Linked DNA regions of Thiosocius teredinicola. The protein of the gene in region 1 interacts with the protein of each later gene in a pairwise test. Links are inferred from orthologs where the notes say so. Each region holds a gene or a part of one and is shown on either strand. Other genes may lie near its edges. The genes, in order: ndk and B1781_RS21940.

Region 1 (5,841 bases):
CCGGGTGAGGAAGATGCCGAGTTCGAAGCGCGTCGCATCTACGTGCTGTCACCCAAGGGCGAGGTGATCGAGCTGCCCAATGGCGCCACGGCGCTGGATTTTGCCTATGCGATCCACACCTCGGTCGGTCATCGTTGCCGCGGCGCCAAGGTCGATGGACATATCGCGCCGTTGGCCCAACCGTTAAAAAGCGGTGAAAAGGTCGAGATTCTGACCGTCAAGGAAGGCGGGCCGAGTCGCGACTGGGTGAATCCGCACTCGGGTTATCTGACGACGAGTCGTGCCCGCAACCGCGTTCGCCAGTGGTTCAAGCAGCAGGACTTCGACGAGCATGTGGCGATCGGTCGCAACAGTCTCGAACGCGAAGTCGCGCGCTTGAGCGTACCCAAGCCCGATCTCGACAAGCTCGCCGCACGTTTCAACTTCAAGACGCCCGACGATCTGCTCGCCGCGATCGGACGCGGTGAACTCTCGGCGATCCAGCTTGCGAATACCCAGATCGAGCGGGCGCGTCGCGATCCCGCGCACATCGCCGATAAGGAGATTCCGGAGAAGGTTCGTCAACGGGCGCCCTCGAAGTCTGCAGGCGGTGCGGGGCAGATCGTCGTCGAGGGCATCGGCGACCTGATGACGCAGATGGCCAAATGCTGCAAACCGGTGCCTTACGACGATATCGTTGGATATATCACCAAGGGGCGCGGCGTGACGGTCCATCGCGCAGACTGCGCCGTAGTGCGCAAGATGAACCCCGAACACCGGGCGCGCCTGGTGGACGTCTCGTGGGCGGATACACAGCGCGACTCGCGTTTCCTGGTCGACATCCACGTGTTCGCGGCCGACCGCAAAGGTCTGTTGCGGGACATTTCGTCGGTGTTCGCCAATGCCGAGATCGATGTGCTGGGCGTCAACACCCAGTCCGATCGGCGCAACGAGCGGGCGAATATGCGTTTCACCGCCGAGGTCAGCGACATGACTCAACTCAGCCGGGTCATGGAACGCCTGTCCCAGATTCCCGACGTGCTCGACGTGCGTCGGCAATTATCCTAATTGCCGACCCCGCTTGCCTGTGTTTCAATTACCAAACTAAGCCCCCGATTTAAAAGAGAAATTCTGTTATTCTTAAACCAGTTTCGAGTCGTTGCGTTAAAACCACACGACTCTGGCGGGAAAAATAACGAAAAACAACACTCGGGTTCTATTCATCAGGCAGCCGCCGGCTGCTCGATTTCGTCTTTTTGTATCTGATCTTATTGGAGTTTTCGATGGCCGTTGAACGTACCATTTCCATCATCAAACCGGATGCTGTGGCAAAAAATGTCATTGGCGATATCTACAACCGGTTTGAAAAAGGCGGTCTGCGCATTATTGCAGCGAAGATGATGCACCTGTCGCGCGAGCAGGCAGGCGAGTTCTACGCTGTCCACAAAGAGCGTCCGTTCTACAACGACCTGGTCGATTTCATGACTTCCGGTCCGGTTATGGTGCAGGTCCTCGAGGGCGAGGGCGCGATTGCCAAGAACCGTGAGCTGATGGGTGCAACCAACCCGCAGGAAGCCGCCGCGGGCACGATCCGCGCCGATCACGCCAAGACGGTCGACGAAAACGCGGTTCACGGATCCGACGGTCCCGACACCGCCGCCACCGAGATCGCTTTCTTCTTCCCCGAAGGCGTGTGTGAGCGCACCCGCTGAGCCACACTTGATGACCGAGGCGCCCAAGACCAATCTTGTCGGACTGACGAAGTCGGCCATCGAGGCCTATTTCGTCGGCCTGGGCGCCAAGGCTTTTCACGGTCGCAATGTGCTCAAGTGGATCCACAAGCACGGCGTGATCGATTTCGATGCGATGACCGATGTACCGCAGAAGCTGCGCGATCAGCTCAAGCAGCAAGCGGAGATCGTCGTGCCGAAGATTGCGCTGGTGCAGCCGGCGCGTGACGGCACCACCAAGTGGGTGCTGGAACTGGCCGACGGCCAGCACATCGAGACCGTGCATATCCCGGAAGACAACCGCGACACCATCTGCGTGTCGTCGCAGGTGGGGTGCGCGCTCGATTGTTCCTTCTGTTCGACCGCCCAGCAGGGCTTCAACCGCAACCTGACGACCGACGAGATCATCGGCCAGGTGTGGTTGGCGACGCGTGAACTCGGCAGGATTCCGACCAACGTGGTGATGATGGGGATGGGTGAGCCGCTGGCCAACATCGACAATGTCGTCCCCGCGATGGATCTGATGCAGGAGGATCTCGCCTACATGATCTCGAAGGCGAGGGTGACTCTGAGTACCTCGGGCATCGTGCCGGCGCTCAACCGGCTGCGCGACCTCAGCGATGTCAGCCTGGCGGTGTCGCTGCATGCGCCAGACAATGAGCTGCGCGACCAGTTGGTGCCGATCAACAGGAAATACCCGCTAGAGCAGCTCATCCCGGCGTGTAAAAATTTTATAAGCAGCGACAAACGCCGCAAGATCACCTGGGAATATGTCATGCTTGATGGTGTGAACGATTCGATTTCCCATGCCAAGGCCCTGATCCGGTTGCTTCAGGGTGTCCCGTCAAAGGTCAATCTGATCCCGTTCAATCCTTTCCCGGGCAGTGATTATCGAACCTCGCCCGAAGAGCGGGTTGAAGCGTTTCGTCAGCGCCTGAAGCGTGCCGGCATTATCGCGACTACGCGCAAAACGCGCGGCGAGGACATCGATGCGGCATGTGGTCAGCTCGTAGGCAAGGTGCGCGACCGCAGTCGGCGCCAGTTCAAACGGATTCCGGTAGTTCAGGAGCATGTTCAATGACGCAGGGTTGGGTTCGACTGCTGCTGCTCGTAGTCATCAGCGTCTCGCTGTCAGCCTGTAATAAGGCCACGGTACGCGACGACGATGCCGGCGCCACCGGCGACCTTGGTTCGCCGTTGGTCGGACCGAGCCCGGCGGATGTGTATATCGATCTGTCTGCCGTTTACCTGCAAGAAGGCAATCTCAGTGAAGCCCTGACGAATGCCAAGAAGGCGGTCATCGTCGATCCCAGGTCGAGCAATGCCCACTACGTCCTGGCGCTGGTGTACCAGCGACTTGGTCAGATGAAAGCCGCCGGCGAGTCGTTCCGCAAGGCCGTATCCGTCGGCCCGCGCAACCCGGTGGCGTTGAATGCCTACGGGTCTTATCTGTGCAAACAGAAGAACTACGAAGAGGCGGACAAATACTTCCGCCGGGCGCTGGCCAATCCTCTGTACAGCACCCCGTGGCTCGCATGGCATAACGCCGGCCACTGTAACGAACTTGCCGGTGCGACCGGCAAAGCGGAGAGCGATTATCGTGGGGCCTTACGCACGAACCCGCGCTTCGGGCCAAGCCTGCTGGGCATGGCGAAACTCAGTTTTCAGGGAGGGAACTACCTTTCAGCGCGTGCCTATCTGCAACGCTACGGCGAAGTGGCTAAGCATACCCCTGAAAGTCTATGGCTAGGTGTACGCACCGAAAATCAGTTGGGCGACAAGGATCAGATGGCAAGTTACAGCCTGAAACTGAAAGCCAGATATCCGGATTCAGAAGAAGCCAAATTCCTGCAATCGATTGAGTGAACTATGAGCGCTGTAATCCCCGAGCAAACCAATAACAACGTTACAGAATTCTACTCACCGGGACCTGGTGAGCGCTTGCGTGCCGCACGATTATCGAAAGGAATCGACCTGGCGAAGATCGCCAGCGAGTTGCACCTCACGAGCAGTGTTGTCGAAGCCCTCGAGGCCGACAAATTCGACGAGGTCGGTGCGCGCGTTTTCGTCCGCGGCTACCTGCGCAACTACGCGCGGTTCGTCGATGTGCCGGTTGAATCGGTCATGCGACAGTTCGACGAGAAGTGGCCGGATGACAGCGCCAAACAGGCTATGGTCAAGCATGCCTCGCCGCGCCTGCCGGCAGATGGCGGACCGAGTCGCGGTCTGGCCGGGGCCGTCACCTGGTTGTTGCTGATCACCCTGATCGCACTTTTCCTGGTGTGGTGGCGCGGCTATCTCGACGACATCGTGCCCGGCTCGGCATCGACCGGCGATACCGCGACCGAAGAAGCGGCGGCCGACGGCATACTGCCGCTGAATGATGGGACGGTGGAAGGCGGCCTGATGCAGCAGGACGACCCGTCGATGGCCGATGGCAGCCTGCGTCTGCCGGCGCCGTCGCCCGAGGTGCCGCTGGACAGTTCGGCAGCCGAGCCGGTCGATAGTGCGAATGAAGCCGCCGGCGAATTGAGCCTGCCCGCAGCACCGCCGAGCAGCGCGACGGATGCAGCGGAATCGGCGACGGGCACCGCGTTGGCCGACAGCCAGGCACCAGTAGCTCCGGCCGCGCCGGAGGTGGTCATGACCTTCAATGCGCCGTGCTGGGTCGATGTGCGTGACAGCGATCGGCAGTTCAAATTGTTCGGCGAGATGCCGAAAGGCACGCGCAAGGTGCTTGGCGGAGAGCCACCCTATAAAATAGTGATCGGTAACGCGCGCGCGGTAACGATCAGCGTGAATGGCGTGCCGGTCGATCTGGCACCCTACGCCAAGGGCAATGTGGCGAGGTTCACGCTGGAACCCTGACCGGCGTTCGCCTTTCACGGTAACGATCTCAATGCCCCGCCTATGCGGGGCTTCGGTTTTTTCTACAAGACGTTTTCATGGCTAAAAGCATTCAGGCAATCCGTGGCATGCACGACGTGCTGCCGCAACAGTCGCCCCTGTGGCAGTTCCTCGAGCAGCGCGTGGCGACTGTGCTCAAGGCCTACGGCTACCGCGAGATCCGCATGCCGATCCTCGAGGTGACCGAGCTGTTCAAACGCTCGATCGGTGAAGTGACCGACATCGTCGAGAAAGAGATGTACACCTTCGATGATCGCAATGGCCTGAGCGTCACCATGCGGCCTGAGGGCACCGCCGGCTGCGTGCGTGCGGCGATGGAAAACGGCCTGCTGCACAACCAGACGCAGCGCCTGTGGTACCAGGGGCCGATGTTCCGCTACGAAAAACCGCAGAAAGGGCGCTATCGCCAGTTTCACCAGATCGGCGTCGAAACGTACGGCATGGCCGGACCGGATATCGACGCCGAAGTCATCCTGATCACGGCGCGTATCTGGGCCGCCCTGGGCATTCCCGAGCTCGAACTGCAGCTCAATACGCTCGGCACGCCGGACGAGCGCCAGGCCTATCGCGAAGAGCTTGTTGCGTATTTTTCGGACAACGCCGCGCTGCTCGACGAAGACAGCCAGCGGCGCCTGACCACCAACCCGCTGCGTATTCTGGACAGCAAAAATCCTGACATGCGCGATATGCTCGACAAGGCGCCGACCCTGATGAGTCATCTCGGCGAGGAATCGCAGTCGCATTTCGCGTTCATTCGCGAAACCCTCGACAGTGCCGGCGTGTCGTACACGATTAATCCCCGCTTGGTGCGCGGTCTCGATTATTATTCGCGCACCGTGTTCGAGTGGGTTACCGATCAGCTGGGTGCGCAGGGCACGGTGTGTGCCGGTGGCCGCTACGATGGACTGGTCGAACAGCTCGGCGGCAAGCCGGTGCCGGCAGTTGGATTTGCGATGGGCATCGAGCGCCTCATCGCGATACTCGAGATGCTGCAGCCGGACGCGGCGACCGTGAACGCGGACATCTACCTGGTGCTGCTGGGAGAAGAGGCAACGCGCTCTGGCCTGGTGATGGCTGAGCAACTGCGTGATGCCTTGCCGCAACTCGAAATCGTCGCCAACTGCGGGGGCGGCGGCATGAAGGCGCAATTCAAACGTGCCGATCGCAGTGGTGCGCGCTTTGCCCTGGTTCTGGGCGACAGCGAACTGGAGAACGGTACCGTTGT
Region 2 (13,930 bases), 2.8 Mb from region 1 along the record:
TACCCACAAGGAACACCATGACCGAACTTAAGAACGACCGTTTTCTGCGTGCGCTGCTGCGCCAACCCGTCGACATGACGCCCGTGTGGATGATGCGGCAGGCCGGTCGGTATCTGCCGGAATACCGCGCGACTCGCGAAAAGGCGGGTAATTTCATGGCCCTGTGCATGAACCCCGAACTCGCCTGCGAAGTCACGCTGCAGCCTCTGGACAGGTTCCCCTTGGATGCGGCGATCCTGTTTTCGGACATCCTTACCGTGCCTGACGCCATGGGCCTGGGTCTGTATTTCAGCGAAGGCGAAGGGCCGCGTTTCGAGCGCCCTGTGCGCGACAAGGCGGCGATCGCCGCACTCGGCGTTCCCGATCCGGAACAGGAGTTGCGTTACGTGATGGACGCGGTGCGCACCATCCGGCACGAGCTCGACGGCCGCGTCCCGCTGATCGGGTTCTCCGGTAGTCCCTGGACGCTCGCGACCTACATGGTCGAAGGCGGCAGCACCAAAACCTTCTCACGCTCGAAGGGCATGATGTTCGATGATCCGGCATCGATGCATCTGCTGCTCGAGAAACTCGCCGATGCCGTCACCGCCTATCTCAATGCTCAGGTAGCGGCCGGCGCCCAGGCGCTGATGATCTTCGACACCTGGGGCGGCACGCTGACCCCAAAGGACTATCGCGCATTCTCCCTGGCCTACATGCAGCGGATCGTTGACGGCCTGACCCGTGAGGCAGATGGTCGGCGTGTACCCGTGATATTGTTCACCAAAGGTGGCGGACAGTGGCTGGAATGGATGGCAGACACCGGGTGCGACGCGCTGGGTCTGGACTGGACGACAGATATCGGCGAGGCGCGCGCACGTGTTGGCGGCCGCGTCGCGCTTCAGGGCAATCTTGATCCCTGCACCCTGTATGCTTCACCCGAGGCTATCGAACGCGCTGTCGCAGAGATCCTTGCGAGCTACGGTGAAGGAACCGGCCATGTGTTCAATCTTGGTCACGGAATTCATCCGGCAATCCCCCCAGAGCATGCAGCAGCGATGATCCAGGCGGTGCATGAGAAAAGTCGGCAGTATCACTCGACCTAGGCGCGGTTGCTTTAGTGCCCTGCACAGGGCGGGTCAATGATGATCAACAGCGATGAGTCGGAAACGCACTAAGCCGCCAGCGACAGCAAAAGCAAGAAGAGCCTCGACAGACGATGTGGCCCAACGGCAGGCCTCAGTTATCGCGAGCAACGTGGCTCAATTGTTGAGCAAAGGCAATTTGCAAGCTGCCGCAATTTCGGTTGGCCAAGGTCTTTCCGTTGCGCCGAATCACCCGGATCTTCTGCATCTTGCCGGTCAGGTCTCTCTACAAACCGGCAACAAGGACGAGAGCAAGCGCCTCATCCGTCGGGCAATAAAAGTCGCGCCCAAGATCGGGCTTTATCATTACAGTTTGGCTGCAGCCTTGTTTGCCGAGAACGACCTGGATGGGGCCCTGCAGAGTCTACGCGCAGCGATTCGGCTCGAACCGCGCAATGCCGATGCGTATACCAACCTCGGAATTGTTTTCGTCAGGAAAAAACAGCACGATGAAGCTGAAGCTGCCTTTTCACAAGCCGCTCGATTGAAGCCGGATGACCCGCAAGTCCACCTGAATCTGGCGATTTGCAATATGGAACTGAAAGAGCCGCAGAAGGCCGCGGCGGCCGTGCGGAAGGTTGAAGAGCTGGTTCAGGCGCCCGAGCCCCGACTGCTCTTCCAGATCGGCAACGTGTATCGCGGGCTGGGGCAGTCGTCACTTGCTGAGAGCTACTATCATCGAGCACTCGAAAGACAATCCGAAGCGCCGGACATGTGGTTTGAGTTCGGCGATTTGTTATTGCAGACAGGCGAATATGATCGTGCCGCTGAGGCATTGCGTAAGGCTGATGCTCAGGGCTACGACAATATCGCCGTTGACATAGCCGTGGCGCGTGTTCATGCGGCGCTCGGCGAGATTGACCAAGCGAGGGCATTGCTCGACAGTGCAACTGCGAAGGCGGGTGACAAGGCGGTGTATTTGTACGACGTCGCGCGTCAATTCACGTTCATCGGCGATTTTACAGCGCAAGAACGTTGCTTGCATCGGGTGCTCGAACTCGAACCAGATCATGCCGGTGCATTCGCAGCGCTCTTGATCGCTCCCGGCCGCAAACTCACCGATGGCGATGTGGCGAAATTGCGCAAACTGGCTGACGACAAGTCCGTCGATTCCGAGACGCGTCGCCGGATCGGGTTCTCCCTGGGTAATCACTACCGGTACACCAAGCAGTATGACGAGTCATTCCGGTATTACCGACTGGGAAACCGGCTACGCGGAAACAGGTTCGATCGCGAGGCGTACGCTCAATGGGTTGCGAGCGTCGAAAGTACCTTCACATCGGACTTTTTTGAGCAGCGTGCAACATGTGGATCGGACTCGCGTCTGCCGGTGTTGATTGTCGGTATGCCGCGGTCCGGTACGACGCTTACCGAGCAGATCATCAGTTCGCACCCAAATGTATTCGGTGCGGGCGAATATGGTTACGTCTCCAAGCTGTGCAGCTCGGCGGGCCTGGAGTTTCCAGACCCGCGAGCCGGTCTCGATCGGTGTTCAGCGGTGACCTGCGACGAAACCGCGAGGCATGCAGAGATCTACCTGGAGAAGATGCAGGCGCTGACACAGCGTGGCGAGACGAAAGTCACGAACAAGCTTCCGCACAATTTCGAACAGCTCGGGGTGTTTGGCATGCTATTCCCCAAGGCCCCGATCATTCACGTCAAACGCGATCCGCGTGACAATCTTCTGTCGATATATTTTCAGGATTTCAGCGAGTTTCACGACTACGCAACCGATCTGAAAAGCCTGGGTCACTTCTTTCGTTTGTATGAACGCCTGATGGCGCACTGGTTGAAGGTGGTGCCGAATCCGGTGTACACCCTTCAATACGAAGACCTTGTCGCCGATCTGCCGACCAAGGCGCGCGAACTGGCCGATTTTGTCGGCATCGGTTGGGACGAACGGATGCTCAGTTATTACGACCAGGAGCGCAAGGTCGACACAGCGAGTAAATGGCAGGTGCGACAGCCGATCTACCAGAGTTCGGTTAGCCGCTGGACGCCGTATGCGAAACACCTCAAGCCGCTTTTTGATGCTCTGGACCAGACATAGGTACAGCAACTGTTTCGTGCTGGAGGGCTGAGGTCAAGCGGTCGAGACCTCCTCCACAAGTAGGGATTCCTTCAATGCTGCTCCCGGATGCCGGGTTTGCTAGAGCCGGTACACCGACTTCGTCATGATCTTGGCCGTTACTTTCATCAATGCCTTGATTGGCTGCGGCAGGCTTACTCCCCCGTGTGCCCGCGCCTTTTCGCCATGCACGATCTCGTCGGCTTTCATCTGTTCGAGAATCACCCGCGTTCTGGCGTCGTGCTGAGGTACCTGGTTGAGGTGTTCATCCAGATGCCCTTCTACCTGTTTCTCTGTTTCGGCGACGAATCCCAAGCTCCATTTGTCACCGGCTAGCCCGGCCGCAGCGCCGATCGCGAATGAGCCTGCATACCAGATCGGGTTGAGCACGCTAAGGCGTCCACCCAATTGCTCTACCCGTTGCTCACACCAATCCAGATGGTCGTTTTCTTCTGCCGCTGAACGTTCCATGCTCCTGCGCACCTCGGGGTCGCGCGCTGTTAGTGCCTGGCCCTGATAGAGGGCTTGCGCACAGACTTCTCCTGTATGGTTGATTCGCATCAAGCGTGCAATGTGATCGCGCTCCTGCTCGGTCAGTTCCGTATCTGGAATGTCGCCTGCAGGGTTTGTTCGTTCCGTAACTTGCGGACGGCCGAACAGGGTACGCATGGCTTGATCGATGTTCATCATCAACGTGTCGGCGGGTGAATAATTTCGCGGTTGCATGACGGATCCGAAATAGTGACCAGCTGGTAACCGTATTTAACCGCAATTCACGAAGGAAAGCCCCTTACGCCTTCCTTCGTTTCACATCGAGCGATCGGCCAGCTGGCGTGCCAGTAATTCGACGGGATGAAGGACTTCCCGTCGCACACCGCGTTCGAGCAGGCCTGCAGAGATATGCATCGCGCAACCAATATTGGTCGTGGTGATCGGCGCGGTGGGGTGCGCTAGCGCCTGATCCAGCAACGGCCTGCGTAGGATGTCGGCGGTCGCCGGGTGACGCAGCATGTAGTCTCCGGCGCTGCCGCAACAGTGGCCTGCAACACCTAGCGGCTCAACGGAAACACCGGGAATCTTCGAAAGTAGTGCCTGCGACCAGTTTCCACCTTTGTAAACGTTCGCCATGGTGCAAGGGGTATGCGCCAGAACGGCAACATCCAGAGGACGGAAATCGTCAGCCGTCAGTTCGGACTCGGTGAGCAAAAATTCACAGATGTCCCGATGCGGAAGTTGGATTGGGCTTGCGTGGCCCTCGATATGCACACCGCATCCGCTGGCAATGGAGATCACCGCATCGAGTCCGCGGGGGAACGCGCGCTGAAATGCCTCGGCCTGGCGTTTCGCGGTGGTGACATCGCCGGCATGTTGCGCCAAGGCGCCACAACAACCCTGGTCTGCCGGGATTTCCACATCGAAGCCACAATACCGAAGTAGCAGGACTGCAGCGTTCAATGCAGTTCCTTGCTTTGCCGACGTCGCGCAGCCGAGAAACAGCCCTACCCGGCCCTTAATCGGCCGCGAGGTTGCGTCAAGGTGCCCGGGGCGTGGGGGGCGCCCTCCCCCGGCTAGACTGTTCCCGAGCAGATGGAGCCGATGCAATGGCCCTAGTGGTTTGGATAGCGTTAACGGGAGCAGCTGGGCGGCCTGACCAGCCCAGCGCATCAACCGCGGTTCTTGCAGTAACTTCAGCCAACGACGCGGCTTGCCTGGAGCCAACTCAGCCCGAGCGTACTCAACGAGACTGCCGTACTCGACGCCTGACGGGCAAACGGCTTCGCAACGCCGACACGTGAGGCAGTTATCGAGATGGCGGCGAACGGCGGCATCCGGTTTCAGGCGACCATCCGCCAGGCCTTCAATCAACGCCAGCCGGCCACGCGGAGATTCATTCTCGTCACTGCTAAGACGGTAAGTCGGACATTCCGGCAGGCACATCCCACATTTTACGCAGCGATCGAGTTTCGCCTTGGCGGCTGTTTGGTCATCCGTTGGATACATGGCCTATATAATGAGGCTTTACGCCATGCCGTGGACGGGTCGTTGTATGAGTTATTTTTCGCACCATGTGTTCTTTTGTACCAACCAGCGGGATGACGGTCGACAGTGTTGCAACCAATGCGGTGCCACTGATGCGCGCGCTTACGTCAAACAGCGTTGCAAGGAACTGGGTATTGCTGGTCAGGGCAAGGTGCGCATCAATAACGCCGGCTGCCTGGATCGCTGCGAATCGGGGCCGGTGATCGTCATCTATCCCGAAGAAACGTGGTACACCTATGTCGACAACTCGGATCTCGACGAGATCATCGAAAAGCACCTGATCGGCGGCCAAGTGGTCGACCGCCTCAGAATTGACCAGGATTGAAAGTCGTGAACGGTCGCACACTGAAGGTCTGAACAGGGGTTGACAAACAGCACGGAATATCAGAATATCTGCACATACTGATTCGAAAGGATCAGTTCTCCTCCATCCTCCTTTGGTGGTTACTTTGGAAAGCGCGACACCCCCTGTCGCGCTTTTTTTTTCATATCGACAGAATTTGTGAGCAATCCTATCTGCTTGTAAATGTTAGTGTTATTGCTTTTCTAACGGGTGGCGGCGATGGCTGGCGGCGCAGATCGTGATCTGGCATTCGTTCGGCGAGCTCGAGTACAGCGCTAACTGCCCCAAAATGCTTGCGAATTATTTTGTTCCCCGGTAAGATTCGCGCCCTTTCGTGACACACTTGCACTCCTTGTTTGGAGCAGAATGAAATGAACACCACGGTCAGCGCTAAGCCCGCAGAAGTCCGCCGGGAATGGTTATTGGTTGATGCAGACGGCAAAACGCTTGGGCGCCTGGCGTCAGAAATTGCACGTCGCCTGAAAGGTAAGCACAAGCCGATTTTCACGCCGCACATCGATACCGGCGATTACATCGTGGTGATCAACGCTGAAAAAGTGGCCGTTACGGGTAATAAGCTGAAAGACAAGATGTACCATCATCACACCGGCTATATCGGTAACTTGAAGTCGATCAGTCTTGAAAAGCAGCTGCAGAAAGCACCGGAGCGCGTCATCGAAACGGCCGTTCGCGGCATGTTGCCTCGCAACCCGCTGGGTCGCGCGATGATGAAGAAGCTTCGGATCTTTGCCGGACCCGAGCATACTCATCAGGCGCAGCAGCCCAAGCCGTTGGAAATCTGAGATCGGAATAGAACATGGCACAGCAGATGAATTACGGAACCGGCCGCCGCAAGACTTCAACGGCCCGCGTCTTTTTGAGTCACGGTAACGGTGCAATCACCGTCAATGGCCGCCCGCTCGACAAGTTCTTCGGCCGTGAAACGGCTCGCATGGTTGTTCGCCAGCCTCTGGTCGTGACTGAAATGGCCGACAAGCTCGACATCAACGTCACCGTTATCGGTGGTGGTACGACTGGACAGGCTGGTGCAATTCGCCATGGCATCGCACGGGCGCTGGTCGAACACGACGAGAATATGCGCGTGCCGCTTCGTCGCGCAGGGTTCCTGACCCGCGACGCGCGTATGGTCGAGCGTAAGAAGGTCGGCCTACACAAAGCGCGCAAGCGTCCGCAGTACTCGAAGCGTTAATCGCTGCCGATTGGTGCTGCCGGCTTGCCCAGCAGCACCTTTCTGGCTGCTCGTGTTTTAGTTCCTGGGCGAAATCAAGAGATATCGCCTTCTCCCGCGACCGAAATATCGTGTCGAAGGGGCGATCCCGCGTCTTCCAGGCATTTCGTGCCTTTTCTTTTTTGGGGCGTAGCTCAATTGGCAGAGCGACGGACTCTGACTCCGTAGGTTGTAGGTTCGATCCCTACCGCCCCAGCCATATCTCCCCCATCTGCTGCACAATTGTCACGCTGAAGCGATTGTGGTCACTCTTTTCGCGTCTTTCAGCGTCAGAGTACAAAAAAATCAAATCTGACAGAAATTCGACACCAGATTAGGTGTGCGCTCTAAGTTGCTTTTGTAAAAAGAAAAATATTGCGCATTCAGAGGCTTGCTTTAATCAGGGATGTTGGGTTTTTGCAACAAAACAACAAAGTGTGGATTTTTTGCAAAAAAGTGCTTGCGCTGTGGTATGGGAAACACTACTATTCTCCTCGCACAGCTTTTCTTTAAACCAAAACCTATTTACGGGAGTTCTCAATGAACAAAAAGCTTCTGTCTGCAGCCATCGTCGCTGCTTGCGCTGCTGCCCCGGCTGCTTTCGCTGACGCAGTCGTTTACGGTAAAGCCCACGTCTCGGTCGACGCTATCGACTACGAGGCCACCTCCAGCGTTCTTGCTCCGGCTGAAAAAGACAACTACGAAGTCAACAGCCGTTCTTCGCGCCTTGGTTTCAAGGGTTCGGAAGATCTGGGTAACGGCCTGAAGGCTATCTATCAGTTCGAATTCGGTATCGACGTTGACGACAACAGCGGTATCAACAACGGCCGTAACACCTTCGTTGGCCTCGCTGGCGACTGGGGTACCTTCCTGGTTGGTCGTCATGACACCCCGCAGAAACTGGCTTTCTACGCTGCTGGTAACGAGCGTCTGGGTGACTCGATCATCGACCTGAACCGTTCGAACGCTAGCTGGGACATCTCTGGCGGCGCTCCGATCGGTGTCTTCCACGAAGCACGCGTCGATGACGCAATTGCTTACGTAACCCCGAACTTCAGCGGTTTCACCGCTGCGGTTGCGATCGTTCCGGGTGAAGACGACGGCGTCGCTACCGGTACCGGTACCGGTGGTGCCGACGGTCTGGCTGACCACTGGTCCGCAGGCCTGATGTACTCAGGCAACGGTCTGAAAGCCAGCGTTGGCTACACCGACTACTCGGGTGACCAGGGTAAGGCAAATGCTGATGACACCACCGTATTCCAGGTTGGTGCAAGCTACACCTTCAACAACTTCAGCATCGGTGCGCAGTACGAAGACAGCGATTTGGCTGATGTCGTCGATTACACCGCTTGGGCTGTAACCGGCAAGTTCACCTTTGGTAACAACGCTCTGAGCTTGGTGTACACCGATTCTGAATTTGACGTCGGCGGCGGCAGTGCTGGTGATGAAGAGACCACTGGCTGGGGTCTGGCTGCTGAGCACAACTTCAGCAAGCGCACCAAAGTCTACGCTGCATACGCTACCAATGAAGTTGAGGTTAGCGGTGGCGACGACGGCGACCAGGACGTCTTCTCGCTCGGTATGATCCACAGCTTCTAATCGAACGATTAGATTCTCGTGATCAAAAACGGGGCCTTCGGGCCCCGTTTTTTATTGTGCGTAGCCAGCACAGCGTGCTGGCTGAACCGCGGCTGTTGCTAAGCCCGAGGTCAAGGTTTGACTACTTTGGGACCTTCGGGCGTTCCGAGAATCAGCACGTCCGCCGGGCGGTGAGCAAATATCCCGACGGTTACGACGCCGGCCAGCTGATTGATCTGGGTTTCCAGTTTCACCGGCTCCATGATCTCGAGATCATGTACGTCGAGTATGAGGTTGCCGTTGTCGGTGACGAAGTTCTCACGCCACACCGGGCTGCCGCCGAGTTTGACCAGTTCGCGTGCGACGTAGCTGCGTGCCATCGGGATAACTTCGACCGGCAATGGGAACTTGCCCAGTACGTCGACAAGCTTTGACTCGTCCGCGATGCAGACAAACTTCTTGCTGGCCGCCGCGACGATCTTTTCTCGCGTAAGCGCGCCGCCACCCCCCTTGATCAGGTGTAGCTGGCGATTCGATTCATCTGCGCCGTCGACGTAAACCTCCAAGCCGCCGGTAGCGTTCAGGTCGAGTACGGGTATGCCGAGCTTCTTCATGCGCTCTGTGGATGCCTCAGAGCTGGAAACGGCACCATCGAACCGGCCCTTCACGTCTGCGAAGGCGTCTATAAAATGGTTGACGGTCGAGCCGGTGCCGACACCGATGATGCCGCCTTCCGGCAGGTACTCGATCGCAGCTTGCGCCGCCTGTCGTTTCATTTCGTCTGCGTTCATATCTGCCCTCTGCTTGGTCGGGTCTTCGCCCGTGAGTTTTCTGATGGCGCAGAAGGTATCACCGATGCCTGCACGCAGGCCAGCCGGCCGACTCCGGCGCATCAATCCGGGTGCGCGTACGCATCGTGCGGTCGGAACAACAGCGGCCTGCGCTGTTCTCCAAGTCGACGGTACATACTTCAGGCAGAGTTGCAGGCAATGCTGATACGATTGATGTTTTCGCCTGCCGGGTAAGCGCTCGATGTTGCAAGCCGGTTGTTGGCGCGCATGGCGAAGAGGCCGGTCCGGAGTATTGCGGGTTCCGGCGTAACGCGGAAATTTGTCGATTCAATTTGAGAGAGCTGGTATGTCACGCAACTACGTTGAAAAGATCCTGCGGGCTCGCGTCTATGATGTCGCGGTCGAGTCGCCGCTGGAAACAGCTGCGCGGCTGTCATCGCGAACAAGCAACAGGGTGTTGCTCAAGCGCGAAGACGAGCAGCAGGTTTTCTCTTTCAAGTTGCGCGGCGCCTACAACAAGATCTATCAGCTGACGCATGAGCAACGTGCTGCAGGCGTCGTGGCTGCTTCAGCCGGCAATCATGCACAAGGTGTCGCTCTTGCCGGAAAGCGGCTCGGTGTTGCAACTACCATCGTTATGCCGGTGACTACGCCGGGCATCAAGGTCGAAACCGTACGTCGCCTTGGTGGCAAGGCCGTGCTGCAGGGCGATTCTTATGACGATGCCTTCGCGCACGCGATGAAGCTGGTCGAAGCCAAAGGTTTGACCTTCATTCATCCCTTCGACGATCCGGATGTGATTGCAGGCCAAGGCACGATCGGTATGGAGATCTTGCGACAACACGCAGACCCCATCGATGCGGTGTTTGTGCCCGTCGGAGGCGGTGGCCTGATCGCCGGTGTTGCTGCTTACATCAAGCACGTACGGCCGGAGATAAAAGTCATCGGCGTCGAGCCGGAGGATTCCCCGACGCTGGAGCGAGCCATGGCTGCCGGTCGCCGTGTCGTGTTGCCCCGAGTAGGGCTGTTCGCTGATGGTGTCGCAGTGCGCCAGATCGGCAAGGAAACATTTCGCGTCGCGCGCAAGGTTGTCGATGAGGTGATTTTGGTTACCACCGATGAGATCTGTGCGGCGATCAAGGATATCTTCGACGATACGCGGAGTGTTGCCGAGCCTGCCGGAGCGCTTGCGGTGGCGGGTATCAAGAAGTACATCGCTCGCGAGAAAGCCAAAGAGCAGACATTGGTGGGCATACTCAGTGGTGCCAACGTCAACTTCGACCGTTTGCGGCATATCGCAGAGCGTGCAGAAGTCGGTGAACAGCGTGAAGCGTTGTTCGCGGTGCGGATACCCGAAAAACCCGGCAGCTTTCTCGCGTTCTGCAGAGCCTTGGGTAAACGCAGCATCACGGAGTTCAATTACCGTTTTTCAGATGATCAGGATGCCCAGGTCTTTTGCGGCGTAGAGTTGCGCAACGGCAACGCTGAACGGATAGAGCTCAAGGATCAGTTGGCTGAGAAGGGGTTCGAGGTTGCTGACCTGACCGACAACGAAACAGCCAAACTGCATATCCGATACATGGTCGGTGGCCATGCGCCGCAAGCGACAAACGAAAAGCTCTTCCGCTTCGAGTTTCCTGAGCGGCCGGGTGCGCTGCTGGATTTTCTCAAGGGGCTATCACGGGGGTGGAATATCAGCTTGTTCCACTACCGCAACCACGGTGCCGCCTATGGGCGTGTTCTGGTCGGTTTGCAGCTTGACGCAGGGTCGGTGAAGAGTTTCAGGGCGTATATGGAAGAGAGTGGATACGCGTACAGCGATGAGTCCGAGAACATCGCCTATCGACTGTTCGCCAAGGGCGGCTGAAGAACAAAAAACCCTGTCCGCACAATAGCTTAGTGCGGAAGCGGTAGAGAAAAGCCCGACCTGCAGGTCGGGCTTTTCTTTGCAGTTAAACGATCAACGCTTCTTGCGAGGCGTGACCTTACGTGGCCTGGCTTTCGCTTTTTTCTTAGCGGTAGCCTTTTTCTTTTTAGGTGCTGCTTTTTTCTTTTTAGCAGCGGCCTTCTTCTTTGAAGTTGCCTTCTTCTTTGAAGCGGCTTTCTTCTTCGAAGTTGCCTTCTTCTTTGAAGCGGCCTTCTTCTTTGAAGTTGCCTTCTTCTTTGAAGTGGCTTTCTTCTTCGAAGTCGCCTTTCTTCTCGAAGTGGCTTTCTTCTTAGAGGTTGCCTTCTTCTTGGCGGCTACTTTTTTCTTCTTAGCAGCTGCCTTCTTCTTTGGTGCTGCTTTCTTCTTCGCAGCGACCTTCTTCCTGGAAACGGAAGCTTTCTTAGCTACCGCTTTCTTCTTTGCCGATGACTTCTTCTTGACTGCCATAAACCCCCTCCGGTTGAACAGGTGCCATAGACCATGGCTTGAGTATAAACAAGGAAAACGAAAATACTAGTTTGTCAACGGCGTTATCGACGTTTGCTTTCAAGGCTTTAGCGAAAATTTGTGATTTGTTTTTGCAACTGAAGTTGCGTTCACACGATGTATACGGGGCGAAACGCGATTTCGCATTCAACGTGAACGCTACGCAGCTTGTATTTCGTTGCCAAGAAATCAACGCAAAAAAAATTTCGAAATCGTGCTTCGTAACTGCGCAAAAGGCTTAAAAGCGCAGCTTTCAACGCCTGCTGATGGCTGCGAACTGCCTATGCGTAAACGCGTTGTTCAGTGAAAACTGCGTCGAGTTTAACGTCCCAGGGTTGCTGTTCGATCTGAGCGACTCGTTGGAGATCGAATGCAACGCCAGCGAGGTGCGGACGTTGCAGATGTGAACGACGTCGGCGAAAAGCGAATGTGCGATCGTAGAATCCGCCACCCATGCCGAGTCGGTGGCACTGCGTATCGAAACCGAGCAGAGGCACGATAACGAGGTCGAGATCACGCGCGGGTAGAACGACAGTTGTGCGTGGGTCAGGTTCAGGTATGCCGAATCGATTCGGCATCATCGCTGTGTCGGGTGTCCATCGCGCAAACCACAGCCGACCTTGCTGGAAAGGGTGCAGCACAGGCAGAAAGCAGTGTTTGCCCAGCGCGGCTGCGATCTGCGCCAGGGGCATCGGGTCGATTTCCCCGTTTGAACCGACATAGAAGGCGATGCGGCGAGCTTTGAGAAACGGGCGATAGCGCGCGATACGTTCGATGACGCGCGCCTGTGCGCTTGCACGTGCAGCGTCTGTGAGCTCACGCCGAGCGCGTTTCAAGGTTTGACGTAGGGGTTTCGGATTGCTCATCGCGCAGAGAAAGCGGCATTCCCCACCTGTGCCGGTACTTGCCGTTATCCTTGAACCGTGAGGTTCAAGTGGGACCGAAGCGGCGCCTCAGGCTTTCCGCTACAAGGCGGACATGCACACTGGCGTCCGAGGCTCGGTCCCGGGGTGCGTAAGCATAGGCTCAAGGGAACATCGGGCCAGCTGTCGAGCACCGCAGGGAATGCCTGATTACAGGCTAAACGCAAACGCTCTAGAGTTCCAGCTGTGTGCTGTCGTTGAGTGCGATTTCGATGCGCTCGCGCAACGAACGTATGCGCTTGTTGGCAGAACTGGCAGCAGAATCCTGCTCGGATTTTTCCTTCAGGAGTTCGTGGGCGAGGTTCAACGCGACCATGACCGCGATTCGATCGGTTCCGATAACCTTTCCTGAACCTCGTACCTCGCGCATGCGTGCATCGAGAAACCGTGCCGCGCCGATCAATTCGTCTTCGTCGCCCGGTTCACACGCGATGCGATAGTCTTTGCCGAGGATGCTGACCGCAATGGGTTCGGCGGGTTTGCTCACGCTTCATCCTCCAGCTTTTTCAGCCGGCTGATCATGTCTTCGACACGTGTCTTGGCCTGGTCGTTCTTGTTGGCCAGCTTATCGCGCTCCACGAGCAACTCCTGCTCACGAGCACGAAGCGTTTTATTCTCATCCTTGAGATGGGTACAGGCGCGAATCAGTTCTTCCACGCGCACTTCGAGTGCGCGCAGGTCCTGTTCCTGGATGCCTTGTTTATCGTTATTGCTCATAGCTTTGTGGACTATAGTTTCGCAGGCTCAGCCGGGTCAATGGCGGCGCATGATACGATGGTTGGCGGCTCGATAAACTGTGACTTGATCCGATGGTAGTTCCCTCCGAAGAAACCGCACCCGAATACACCGCGGTAGCCGCCGCCATGCAGCGTTGCGGCATGCCGCAAGCCCCCGCCGAAACCCAAGGGCTGGCGCTGGGCCTGTATATCGGCGGCGTCGCCAACCCGTTGCAGCTCTGGCAAAAAGAGTTGTATGCCGATCTCGATCCCAACGACGTGCTTGCAGCCGAATGTCGCACCCTGCTGGACCGCGTTTTCGCCGCCGTGTTCGTCGGTGACTCGGGGCATTCCATGCACCTGTCACTGTTCCTGCCTGAAGGCATTGAGGTCAGCGTTTCGCGCCTGCAGGCCGTGCGTGGCTGGTGTCAGGGCTTTCTGTACGGTATCGGACTGGGCGGCGAATCGCTGACCCAGCGTCTGTCGCCACAGGCCCAGGAACTGTTGCGTGATCTCACCGAGATCACCCGGCTCGATACCGACAATGTCGACAACAGCAGCGAAGATCAGTCAGCCTTGATCGAGATCGAAGAATATCTGCGCGTCGGCGTCATGTTGATCCGTGACGAACTCAAGGGAGACAAGTCAGCGTGAACCAGAATGAGTTCAAGCGCCGCCGCCGTCAGCTGATGCGCATGATGGGGCC

The links.
Region 2: the proteins of ndk (region 1) and B1781_RS21940 interact in binary tests that used the Escherichia coli proteins (3 or more experiments, as listed by UniProt). The link is inferred for Thiosocius teredinicola from one-to-one orthologs.

What each region holds. Positions count from the first base shown.
Region 1 is NZ_CP019936.1:1,791,943-1,797,783, forward strand. What follows is about bases 1-2,976. They hold ndk (nucleoside-diphosphate kinase), read left to right. Parts: upstream 1-1,262; coding sequence 1,263-1,691; downstream 1,692-2,976. Other genes in these bases: B1781_RS08710 (RelA/SpoT family protein), read left to right, coding at 1-1,047; rlmN (23S rRNA (adenine(2503)-C(2))-methyltransferase RlmN), read left to right, coding at 1,702-2,790; pilW (type IV pilus biogenesis/stability protein PilW), read left to right, coding at 2,787-2,976. In the rest of the region: more of pilW, read left to right, coding at 2,977-3,575; B1781_RS08730 (RodZ domain-containing protein), read left to right, coding at 3,579-4,577; hisS (histidine--tRNA ligase), read left to right, coding at 4,655-5,841. UniProt on the Escherichia coli protein: Major role in the synthesis of nucleoside triphosphates other than ATP. The ATP gamma phosphate is transferred to the NDP beta phosphate via a ping-pong mechanism, using a phosphorylated active-site intermediate.
Region 2 is NZ_CP019936.1:4,633,850-4,647,779, reverse strand. Bases 10,660-13,384 are described here. They hold B1781_RS21940 (5-formyltetrahydrofolate cyclo-ligase), read right to left. Parts: upstream 12,452-13,384; coding sequence 11,867-12,451; downstream 10,660-11,866. Other genes in these bases: B1781_RS21920 (UPF0149 family protein), read left to right, coding at 13,318-13,384; B1781_RS21925 (TIGR02449 family protein), read right to left, coding at 12,992-13,225; B1781_RS21930 (cell division protein ZapA), read right to left, coding at 12,681-12,995; B1781_RS21945 (hypothetical protein), read right to left, coding at 11,133-11,546; ilvA (threonine ammonia-lyase, biosynthetic), read left to right, coding at 10,660-11,039. Also shown: hemE (uroporphyrinogen decarboxylase), read left to right, coding at 18-1,085; B1781_RS21995 (tetratricopeptide repeat-containing sulfotransferase family protein), read left to right, coding at 1,237-3,174; coq7 (2-polyprenyl-3-methyl-6-methoxy-1,4-benzoquinone monooxygenase), read right to left, coding at 3,274-3,918; B1781_RS21985 ((Fe-S)-binding protein), read right to left, coding at 4,000-5,193; B1781_RS21980 ((2Fe-2S) ferredoxin domain-containing protein), read left to right, coding at 5,240-5,557; rplM (50S ribosomal protein L13), read left to right, coding at 5,947-6,378; rpsI (30S ribosomal protein S9), read left to right, coding at 6,393-6,785; B1781_RS21960 (porin), read left to right, coding at 7,344-8,402; ribose-5-phosphate isomerase RpiA, read right to left, coding at 8,513-9,172; more of ilvA, read left to right, coding at 9,519-10,659; more of B1781_RS21920, read left to right, coding at 13,385-13,878; pepP (Xaa-Pro aminopeptidase), read left to right, coding at 13,875-13,930. UniProt on the Escherichia coli protein: Involved in the removal of 5-formyltetrahydrofolate.